DNA from 3 places in the Streptomyces sp. BI87 genome. Region 2 is predicted to be linked to each of the others. Evidence: riboswitches for the same ligand, from Rfam matches in the RefSeq annotation. Region 2 holds a riboswitch; each other region holds the start of a gene.
The links. Region 2 has a riboswitch for thiamine pyrophosphate ahead of thiC (phosphomethylpyrimidine synthase ThiC). Riboswitches for the same ligand answer to the same signal wherever they lie in the genome.
Positions count from the first base shown of each region.

Region 1: another riboswitch for thiamine pyrophosphate. It lies ahead of OIM89_RS06335 (thiamine ABC transporter substrate binding subunit); the one in region 2 lies ahead of thiC (phosphomethylpyrimidine synthase ThiC).
Region 3: another riboswitch for thiamine pyrophosphate. It lies ahead of thiO (glycine oxidase ThiO); the one in region 2 lies ahead of thiC (phosphomethylpyrimidine synthase ThiC).

Region 1 covers NZ_CP110079.1:1,502,757-1,506,022, reverse strand. Annotated here, with positions in the region: gene rlmN (23S rRNA (adenine(2503)-C(2))-methyltransferase RlmN) at 1-979, shown strand, start outside; TPP riboswitch at 1,059-1,181, shown strand; gene OIM89_RS06335 (thiamine ABC transporter substrate binding subunit) at 1,261-2,343, shown strand; gene OIM89_RS06330 (ABC transporter permease) at 2,532-3,266, shown strand, end outside.
Region 2 covers NZ_CP110079.1:3,470,579-3,473,844, forward strand. Annotated here, with positions in the region: gene OIM89_RS15295 (SsgA family sporulation/cell division regulator) at 17-454, shown strand; gene OIM89_RS15300 (YibE/F family protein) at 498-1,886, opposite strand; TPP riboswitch at 1,958-2,115, shown strand; gene thiC (phosphomethylpyrimidine synthase ThiC) at 2,108-3,266, shown strand, end outside.
Region 3 covers NZ_CP110079.1:5,297,138-5,300,403, reverse strand. Annotated here, with positions in the region: gene OIM89_RS23630 (NAD(P)/FAD-dependent oxidoreductase) at 196-1,383, opposite strand; TPP riboswitch at 1,476-1,587, shown strand; gene thiO (glycine oxidase ThiO) at 1,643-2,869, shown strand; gene thiS (sulfur carrier protein ThiS) at 2,866-3,102, shown strand; gene OIM89_RS23615 (thiazole synthase) at 3,105-3,266, shown strand, end outside.

The sequences.
Region 1 (3,266 bases), 2.0 Mb from region 2:
CGCCAAGCAGCTGTCGCAGCACTACTTCGCCCGTTACGCGCACGACCCCGCGGAGTGGACCGACATTCCCGCGGGTTCCCGCGAGAAGCTGCGCAGCGAGCTCCTGCCGGACCTCATGTCCGTCGTCCGCCACATCTCCTGCGACGACGACACCACCCGCAAGACCCTGTGGCGGCTGCACGACGGCACGCTGGTCGAGTCCGTGCTCATGCGCTACCCGGACCGGGTCACCATGTGCATCTCCTCGCAGGCCGGCTGCGGCATGAACTGCCCGTTCTGCGCCACGGGGCAGGCCGGGCTGGACCGCAATCTCTCGACCGCCGAGATCGTGCACCAGATCGTCGACGGGATGAGGGCGCTGCGGGACGGTGAGGTCCCCGGCGGCCCCGCGCGCCTGTCCAACATCGTCTTCATGGGTATGGGCGAGCCGCTCGCCAACTACAACCGCGTCACCGGTGCGATCAGGCGCCTCACCGACCCTGAGCCCGACGGCCTCGGGCTGTCCCAGCGCGGCATCACCGTCTCCACCGTCGGCCTGGTCCCCGCCATCCACCGGTTCGCCGACGAAGGCTTCAAGTGCCGCCTGGCGGTCTCTCTGCACGCCCCCGACGACGAGCTGCGCGACACGCTCGTCCCCGTCAACACCCGCTGGAAGGTCCGCGAGGTCCTCGACTCCGCGTGGGAGTACGCGGAGAAGTCGGGGCGCCGGGTCTCCATCGAGTACGCCCTGATCCGCGACATCAACGATCAGGCCTGGCGCGGTGACCTGCTCGGGCGCCTGCTGAAGAACAAGCGCGTGCACGTCAACCTGATCCCGCTCAACCCGACGCCGGGTTCCAAGTGGACCGCCTCGCGGCCCGAGGACGAGAAGGCGTTCGTGGAAGCCATCGCCTCGCACGGCGTGCCGGTCACGGTGCGGGACACCCGCGGCCAGGAGATCGACGGGGCCTGCGGGCAGCTCGCCGCCACGGAGCGCTGATCACTCCCCACCCCGCACGGGGCGGGGAGCCGTTCGAGTGCGGGGTGTGTGCGCGAGTATCCTGGCCACACACACATACATATTCCGACAGGGGAGCGCCACAGCGCTGAGAGTGCGGCACCACGTGATCCCACGTAAAGGCCGCAGACCCTCTGAACCTCGCCCGGGTCATTCCGGGTAGGAAGTTCGGACCACTCAAGCTGTTGCGCCTTGCCCTGGCGCCGGTCGCCGGTGCCGGGGCAAGGCCGCGTCTCTTCCTGGCATACCCAGGAGGAAATCCAGTGCCCATCGCACGCAACGCCGCCAGGACCGCGCTGGTGGCCTGTGCCGGCTTGTTCGCCGTGACGGCCTGCGGCTCCGGCGACGGCGCCGACGAAGCGCAGTCGAAGCAGGTCACCCTCGTCACGCACGACTCGTTCAACGTCTCCAAGGGCGTGCTCGCCGAGTTCAGGAAGAAGACCGGCTACACCGTGAAGGTGCTGAAGAGCGGTGACGCCGGACAGGCGGTCAACCAGGCCGTTCTCTCCAAGGGCAACCCGCAGGGCGACGTCCTGTTCGGCGTGGACAACACGCTGCTCTCCCGCGCCGTCGACAACGGCGTCTTCGCCCCGTACCAGGCGAAGGGGCTGGACCGCGTCCCGGCGGAGTACCAGCTCGACGGGGAGAAGCACCGGGTGACGCCGGTCGACACGGGCGACATCTGCGTCAACTACGACAAGAGCTACTTCGCCGACAAGAAGCTCGACCCGCCGCGCACCTTCGAGGACCTGGCCGACCCGAAGTACAAGAACCTCCTGGTCACCGAGAACGTCGCCACGTCCTCGCCGGGCCTCGGCTTCCTGCTCGGGACAGCCGCCGAGTTCGGCGACAAGGGCTGGCAGGACTACTGGAAGAAGCTCAAGGCCAACGGCGTGAAGGTCGTCGAAGGCTGGGAGCAGGCGTACAACGAGGAGTTCTCGGGGTCGGCCGTCGGCAAGAAGGCCGGGGGCGACCGGCCCCTCGTCGTCTCGTACGCGTCCAGCCCGCCCGTCGAGGTGCTGTACGCCGACCCGCAGCCCGATGAGGCGCCCACGGGGGTCCTGACCGACACCTGCTTCCGGCAGATCGAGTTCGCCGGGCTCCTCGACGGGGCGAAGAACCCCGAGGGCGGGAAGAAGCTGCTGGACTTCCTGATCGGCAAGACGTTCCAGGAGGACCTGCCGTTGCAGATGTTCGTCCGGCCCGTGGCCGACGACGCGAAGCTGCCGGAGCTCTTCACTGAGTTCGGCGCGGAGGCGGACCGGGCCCGGTCGCTCGAGCCGGAGAAGATCGCCGAGAACCGTGAGGCGTGGGTCAAGTCGTGGACCTCGCTCGTGGTGAAGTGACGGCGCGGCGCGCCGATCCCAGCCCCGCCCGCGGCGTGAGCGCGGCGGACGGGACCGGCGAGGCGCCCGGTACGGGGCACGACGCGAAGGCGCCGCGCGCTCCGCGACGGGGCCGTCCCACGCGGCCGCCCCGTCGCCCCGTCGTCGCAGGTGGCGCGCGCAGTGGGCACTGGGCGCGGGGGGCTCTGATGACCGTCCCCGTGGTCTTCTTCGGCATCTTCTTCGCGTACCCCGTCGCCGCCATCGTCGGCAGGGGGCTGCGGCAGGACGGGGCGTGGCAGTTCGGTGCGTCGCTGGGCGAGGTGCTGGGCGACCCGGACATCGGACAGGTGCTCTGGTTCACCCTCTGGCAGGCGCTCGCGTCGACGGGGCTGACCCTGGTCGTCGCCATGCCCGCGGCGTACGTGTTCGCGCGGCTGGAGTTCCCGGGCAAGAGCCTGCTGCGGGCCGTGGTGACGGTCCCGTTCGTCCTGCCCACCGTCGTCGTCGGGACGGCCTTCCTGGCGCTCCTCGGACGCGGCGGCCTGCTGGACGACCTGTGGGGTCTGCGCCTCGACACCACGGTGTGGGCCATCCTCCTTGCCCACGTCTTCTTCAACTACGCCGTCGTCGTCCGCACCGTCGGGGGCCTGTGGGCCCAGCTCGACCCGCGCCAGGAGGAAGCCGCCAGGATGCTCGGTGCCTCCCGGTTCCGGGCGTGGCGCACCGTCACGCTGCCCGCCCTCGGCCCTGCCGTGGCCGCGGCGGCGCTGATGGTCTTCCTGTTCACGTTCACCTCGTTCGGCGTCGTGCAGATTCTGGGCGGACCCGGCTTCGCCACGCTCGAAGTGGAGATCTACCGGCAGACCGCGCACCTGCTCGACCTGCCCACCGCCGCCGTCCTGACCCTGGTGCAGTTCGCCGCGGTCGGGGCCATCCTCGCC
Region 2 (3,266 bases):
ACTGGCGGGGTAGTCCATGCGCGAGTCAGTACAGGCAGAGGTCATGATGAGCTTCCTCGTCTCCGAGGAGCTCGCCTTCCGCATCCCGGTGGAACTGCGGTACGAGACCGTCGATCCGTACGCGGTGCGGCTGACGTTCCACCTCCCCGGAGACGCCCCGGTCACCTGGGTCTTCGGGCGTGAACTGCTGGTCGAGGGAGTTCTGGACGCCGCGGGCGACGGCGACGTCCGGGTCTGCCCGGTGGGGCAGACGGCCACCAGGGAGGTGCACATCACCCTCCAGGTCGGCTCCGAGCAGGCGCTCTTCCGGGCAGGCAAGGCGCCGCTGCTCGCCTTCCTCGACCGCACCGACCGGCTCGTCCCGCTCGGCAGTGAGCGAGCACACGCCGATTTCGACAGCCACCTCGACGACGCTCTGAACCGCATCCTGGCCGAGGAGCAGAGCGCCGGCTGAGCAGGCGGCGCCGGCCCGTCCCGCGCCGGCGCCCAACGTGGTCTCAGCGCTTCCTGCGGCGCCCCCTGCCGCTCCGCGCCGCAGGAGCGCCGCCCACGGGTACCCCTGTGCCCTTGTCCGCCGACACGACCAGTGCCGCCAGCGCCGTCGTCACCGGGACCGAGGCCACCAGACCGATCGACCCCACCAGCGTCCGCACGATCTCCTCCGCCACCAGCTCGCTGTTGGCGACCATGCCCACGCTGCTCTGCGCGATGGAGAAGAGCAGCAGCAGCGGCAGGGCCGCACCCGCGTACGCCAACACCAGGGTGTTCACCACCGAGGCGATGTGGTCCCGGCCGATGCGGATGCCGGCCCGGTAGAGCTTGCGCCAGCCCATCGTCGGGTCCGCCTGGTGCAGCTCCCACACCGCCGAGGTCTGCGTGACCGTCACGTCGTCCAGGACACCCAGGGAGCCGATGATCACGCCCGCCAGCAGCAGGCCGCTCATGTCGATCTCCGGGTAGAGACCGTGGATCAGCCCGGTGTTGTCGTCGGTGTTGCCGGTCAGCGCCGCCCAGCCGATGAAGACCGAACCGAGCAGGCCGATCAGCAGGAGGGAGACCAGCGTACCGAGGACCGCCACCGAGGTTCTCGCCGTCAGCCCGTGGCAGAGGTACAGGGCGATCAGCATGATGGCGCTGGCCCCGACCACCGCGACCACCAGCGGGTTCGAGCCCTGGAGGATCGCGGGCAGGATGAACAGGGTGAGCAGCGCGAAGCTCGCGGCGAGGGCGACCAGTGCCATCAGCCCCCGCATCCGGCCGACCAGCACCACCGCCACCGCGAAGATCGCGGCGAGCAGGGCCAGCGGGAACTTCCGGTTGACGTCGGTGACGGAGTACTGGAGTTCCTCCGGCGCGTCCGGCGCGTAGGCGACCACCACGCCCTGGCCCTGGTGGAGCTTGCGGGAGGCGTCCGGCTGGACGATCTCGGTGAAGGTCCGGCCCGCGTGCGGCCCGGAGGTCACCTCGACGGTCGCCTTCTCGCACTTCCCGGTCGCCTGCTCCTGCGCCGAGCGGCCCTCGGGGGTGGAGGTGTCGCCGTTGGGCGGCGGCTGGGAGACGTTCACGTCGGCGCAGTCGACCCGGTCCACCTTGGTGACCGAGCCCTGCTCCGTCTGCCGGTCCATGCCGACACCGGTCCGCTCGTGCGACGGGGCGCCCCCCGGCCACAGGACGAGCAGCCCGACCACGACTGCGGCGGCGAAGGGAATCAGCACAGCCGCGATCACCTTGCGCAGGTGCTGGGAGACGGGGGCGGCCGGGCCGTGGCTGTGGGAGTGGCCGTGGCCGCCCGTCGGCGGTTCACCCCCCTGGCCACCGGTCCCGGACGGCGGACCGCCCGAGGGGGGCTGCGAGGGCGGCGGAGGCGGAGGCGTCGTCGAGGTCACGGGTCGATCATCGCAAGAGTTGGCGGGGCCCACTGTTCAGCACGGCCGACGGGGCGTTAGCGTGGAGCCACCTTTGTACACGCGGGAGCTCGGAGCACCGGGCTGAGAGGGCGCTGACCTCCGCCGGCCGACCGGTCGTCAACACCGGTCTGGATCGCGGACATCGCTGCGTCGACCGCCGAACCTGTTACCGGGTAATGCCGGCGTAGGGAGTAGGTCTCATGACCACACAGGACGCACGCACGCCTGCCTCCGCACCGAAGAGCGAGGCCGGGAAGTCCATCGGCTGGCACAAGGCGTACATCGAGGGTTCCCGCCCCGATCTGCGCGTGCCGGTCCGCCAGGTGCACCTCACCAACGGAAACGCCGTCACGCTGTACGACACCTCCGGCCCGTACACCGATCCGGCGGTGGAGACCGATGTCCGCCGGGGGCTGACGCCCCTGCGGGAACACTGGATCACCGCGCGCGGCGACACTGAGGAGTACGCCGGGCGCCCCGTCCGCCCCGAGGACGACGGGATCAAGCACACCAGCCCGCGCGGGGGGCTTCGCAACCTCGACGCGGTCTTCCCCGGCCGCCCCCGCAAGCCGCGCCGGGCCGTCCCCGGCCGCACGGTCACGCAACTCGCCTGCGCGCGGCGCGGCGAGGTGACGCCGGAGATGGAGTACGTGGCCATCCGGGAGAACCTCGACCCGCGCACCGTCCGGGACGAGATCGCGGCCGGCCGGGCCGTGCTGCCGGCCAACGTCAACCACCCGGAGATCGAGCCGATGATCATCGGCAAGCGGTTCCTGGTGAAGATCAACGCCAACATCGGCAACTCGGCGGTCACCTCCTCGATCGAGGAGGAGGTGGAGAAGATGACCTGGGCGACCCGCTGGGGCGCCGACACCGTCATGGACCTCTCGACCGGCCGGAACATCCACACCACCCGCGAGTGGGTCCTGCGCAACTCCCCCGTGCCGATCGGGACCGTGCCGCTCTACCAGGCCCTGGAGAAGGTCGACGGCAAGGCCGAGGAGCTGACCTGGGAGGTGTACAAGGACACCGTCATCGAGCAGGCCGAGCAGGGCGTCGACTACATGACGGTGCACGCAGGCGTCCGGCTCGCCTACGTGCCGTTGACCGCCCGGCGCAAGACCGGCATCGTCTCGCGGGGCGGCTCGATCATGGCCGCCTGGTGCCTCGCCCACCACCAGGAGAGCTTCCTCTACACGCACTTCGAGGAACTCTGCGAGATCCTCGCGGCCTACGACGTCACCTACTCGCTCGGCGACGGGCTGCGGCCCGGCTCCATCGCGGACGCCAACGACGAGGCGCAGTTCGCCGAACTCCGGACGCTCGGCGAGCTGAACACGATCGCCAAGCGGCACCACG
Region 3 (3,266 bases), 1.8 Mb from region 2:
GTCGGGACGGAGCCCAGCCAGAACAGCCTGGCCGGCGCTGAGGCCGTCGGTGACCCGCAGGGTCAAGACGCGGAAGGCCGGGGCGGAGCCCAGCCCCACCGAACCCCAGCCCGGCCGGCGTTTGAGGCCAAATCGGTGACCGGCAGGGCAGCGGCCGGCACCCCCAGACGCGGCGCAGCCACACCCCGGCGGGGGTCAGGCCGTGGCGGACTTCAGGGGGACGGCGGGGTCGGCGACGAGGGAGGGGGTCAGCACCGCGCCGGAGGCGATGAGTTTGCGGCCCTGGGTGAGGTCGCGGGGCCGGCCCACGGTGAGAACGGCGCGCAGCGCCCCCGCAGGGGAGAGCCAGCAGAGGGACCAGGCGGCCTCGTGGGGGTCGCCCCGGTGGACGAGGAGGTCCTCGGGCGCGTGGTGGCCGGCGTACTGGACGAAGCGGCCGAACTGCTCGGACCAGAAGTAGGGCACCGGGTCGTAGGGGGCGGGCTCCTGCCCGGTGAGGGCGGCGGCCACGGTGCGGGGCCCCTGGAGGGCGTTGTCCCAGTGGTGGACGAGGAGACGGCGCCCGTACCGCGCCGAGGGGAAGGAGGCGCAGTCCCCGACCGCGTACACGTCGGGGACGGAGGACCGCAGCAGCCCGTCCGCCAGGACGGCCCCGTGGGCGTCGAGGGCGATGCCGGAACCGGCGAGGAACCCGGTGGCGGGCCGCGCCCCGATCCCGACGACGACGGCGTCGGCGGGGAGCAGCCGCCCGTCGGCGAGCCGCACCCCGTGGTCCTCGACCCGGGAGACGGCCACCCCGGTGAGCAGCTCGACACCCTGCTCGGCGTACCAGCCGGCCATCGGCCCGGCCGCCTCGGCGGGCAGCACCCCGGCAAGCGGCCGGTCGGCGGCCTCCACGACGGTGACGTGGCACCCGGCCTCCCGCGCGGCGGTGGCGAACTCGGCGCCGATCCAGCCGGCGCCGACCACGACGACGGTGCGCCGGTCGGCGAGGACGGGCCGCAGCCGGGTGGCGTCGTCGAGGGTGCGCAGCAGATGGACGGCGGGGTGGTCCTGGGTGCCGGGGAGGGCGAGGGGTTCGGCGCCGGTGGCGAGGACGAGGGCGGTGTACGGGACGGGGCCCGCGTCGGTGTCGACCAGGTGCTCGGCCGGGCGGACCCCGGTGACGGCGACGCCGAGCCGCAGCCCGATGCCGAGCCCCTCGAAGTCCACGTCGAAGGCTGAGCCCTCGGCGGTGCCGAGCAGGACGGCCTTGGAGAGCGGCGGCCGGTCGTAGGGCGGATGGGGTTCGGCGCCGAGCAGCGTCACCGGGCCCTCGTGCCCCTGTTCGCGCAGCGCCACCGCCGTCTGCACCCCGGCCATGCCCGCGCCGACGACCACCACGCCGGGAACCTGCTGATGCGTCTCGCTCACCGGGCCACTGTAGATCTCCGGGCGGGCGACGGGACGAGGAGGGCGGGGGTCTAGGCTGGCCGCAGACCAATCGCGGGAGCCCGGCGGACCGGGCTGAGAGGGAGGCTGCGGCCTCCGACCGTACGTACCTGATCCGGGTCATGCCGGCGAAGGGAGGGGCTGGGAGCCCATGGACAGCAGCGACAGCAGGGGTGACGAGGGGACGGGTGCGGCCACGTCCGGGGCTCCGGTGGGGCCCGAGGCCGTACCCGTCGCCGAGGCCGTACGGAGCACGGCGGTGTACACGGCAGGTGGCGCGCGCAATGTCGTGGTGGCCGGCGGCGGGATCATCGGGCTGGTCACGGCGTGGCGGGCGGCCCAGCGGGGGCTGACGGTGACCGTGGTGGACCCGGCGCCGGGAGGCGGGGCGGCGCGGGTCGCGGCGGGGATGCTGGCGGCCGTGACCGAGCTGCACTTCGGCGAGGAGCGGCTGCTGGCCCTGAACCTGGCGTCGGCGGAGCGCTATCCGGCGTTCGCGGCGGAGCTGGCGGAGGCGAGCGGGCAGGAGCTGGGGTACCGGCGCTGCGGCACGCTGGCGGTGGCGCTGGACGCCGACGACCGGGCGTACCTGCGGGAGTTGCACGCGCTGCAGCTCCGGTCGGGGCTGGAGTCGGAGTGGCTGTCGGGCCGGGAGTGCCGGCGGCTGGAGCCGATGCTGGCGCCCGGGGTGCGGGGTGGCCTGCGGGTCGACGGGGACCATCAGATCGATCCGCGGCGGCTCGCCTCGGCGCTGGTGGCCGCCTGCGAGCGGGCCGGGGTGGCCTGGTGCCGGTCCACCGCCGGGCGGCTGGTGGTGCGCGGCGGCCGGGCCGTGGGTGTGGAGCTGGCCGACGGCACCCTCGTGGAGGGCGGGCAGACCGTGCTGGCGGCGGGGAGCCGCAGCGGGCTGCTGGCGGGGCTGCCCAAGGAGGTGGCGGTGCCGGTGCGGCCGGTGAAGGGCCAGGTGGTGCGGCTGGCGGTGCCCGAGGCGTATCGGCGTGGGGCGGCGTTCCTCGGCCGGACGGTGCGGGCGGTGGTGCGCGGCAGCCACGTGTACCTGGTCCCCCGGGAGAACGGCGAGCTGGTGATCGGGGCGACCACGGAGGAGCTGGGCTGGGACACCACGGTGACCGCCGGCGGCGTCTACGAGCTGCTGCGGGACGCCCACGAGCTGGTGCCGGGCCTGACCGAGCTGCCGTTCACCGAGGTGCGGGCGGGGCTGCGGCCGGGCTCGCCGGACAACGCGCCGCTGCTGGGGCCGACCGCCCTGCCGGGGCTGCACCTGGCCACCGGCCACCACCGGAACGGGGTGCTGCTCACCCCGGTGACCGGAGACGTCCTGGCGGACGTGCTGACCACGGGCGCGCTGCCCGGGTACGCGGACGCCTTCACCGCGCGGCGGTTCGAGGCCGCGCCCGTCCAGGAGGGGGCCCGATGACGACCGAGGGCACGAGGAGCGAGGCGGGGACGTACGCCGTCTCCGTCAACGGCGAGCGGCGTGAGCTGGCGGCCGGGACGACGCTGGAGGCGCTGGTGGCGGAGTTGACCTCGGCGCCGCGCGGGGTGGCGGCGGCCGTCAACGAGGCCGTGGTGCCGCGCGGGGCGTGGACCGCGACCGTGCTCGGCGAGGGTGACCGCGTCGAGGTGCTCACCGCTGTGCAGGGAGGCTGACCGTGGCGGACGACACGTTCACGATCGGGGGGACCGAGTTCGGCTCCCGGCTGATCATGGGGACTGGCGGGGCGCCGAGCCTGGAGGTGCTGGAGCGGGCGCTGACCGCCTCGGGCACCACGCTGACGACGGTGGCGATGCGGCGGCTGGACCCGGGGGTGGCC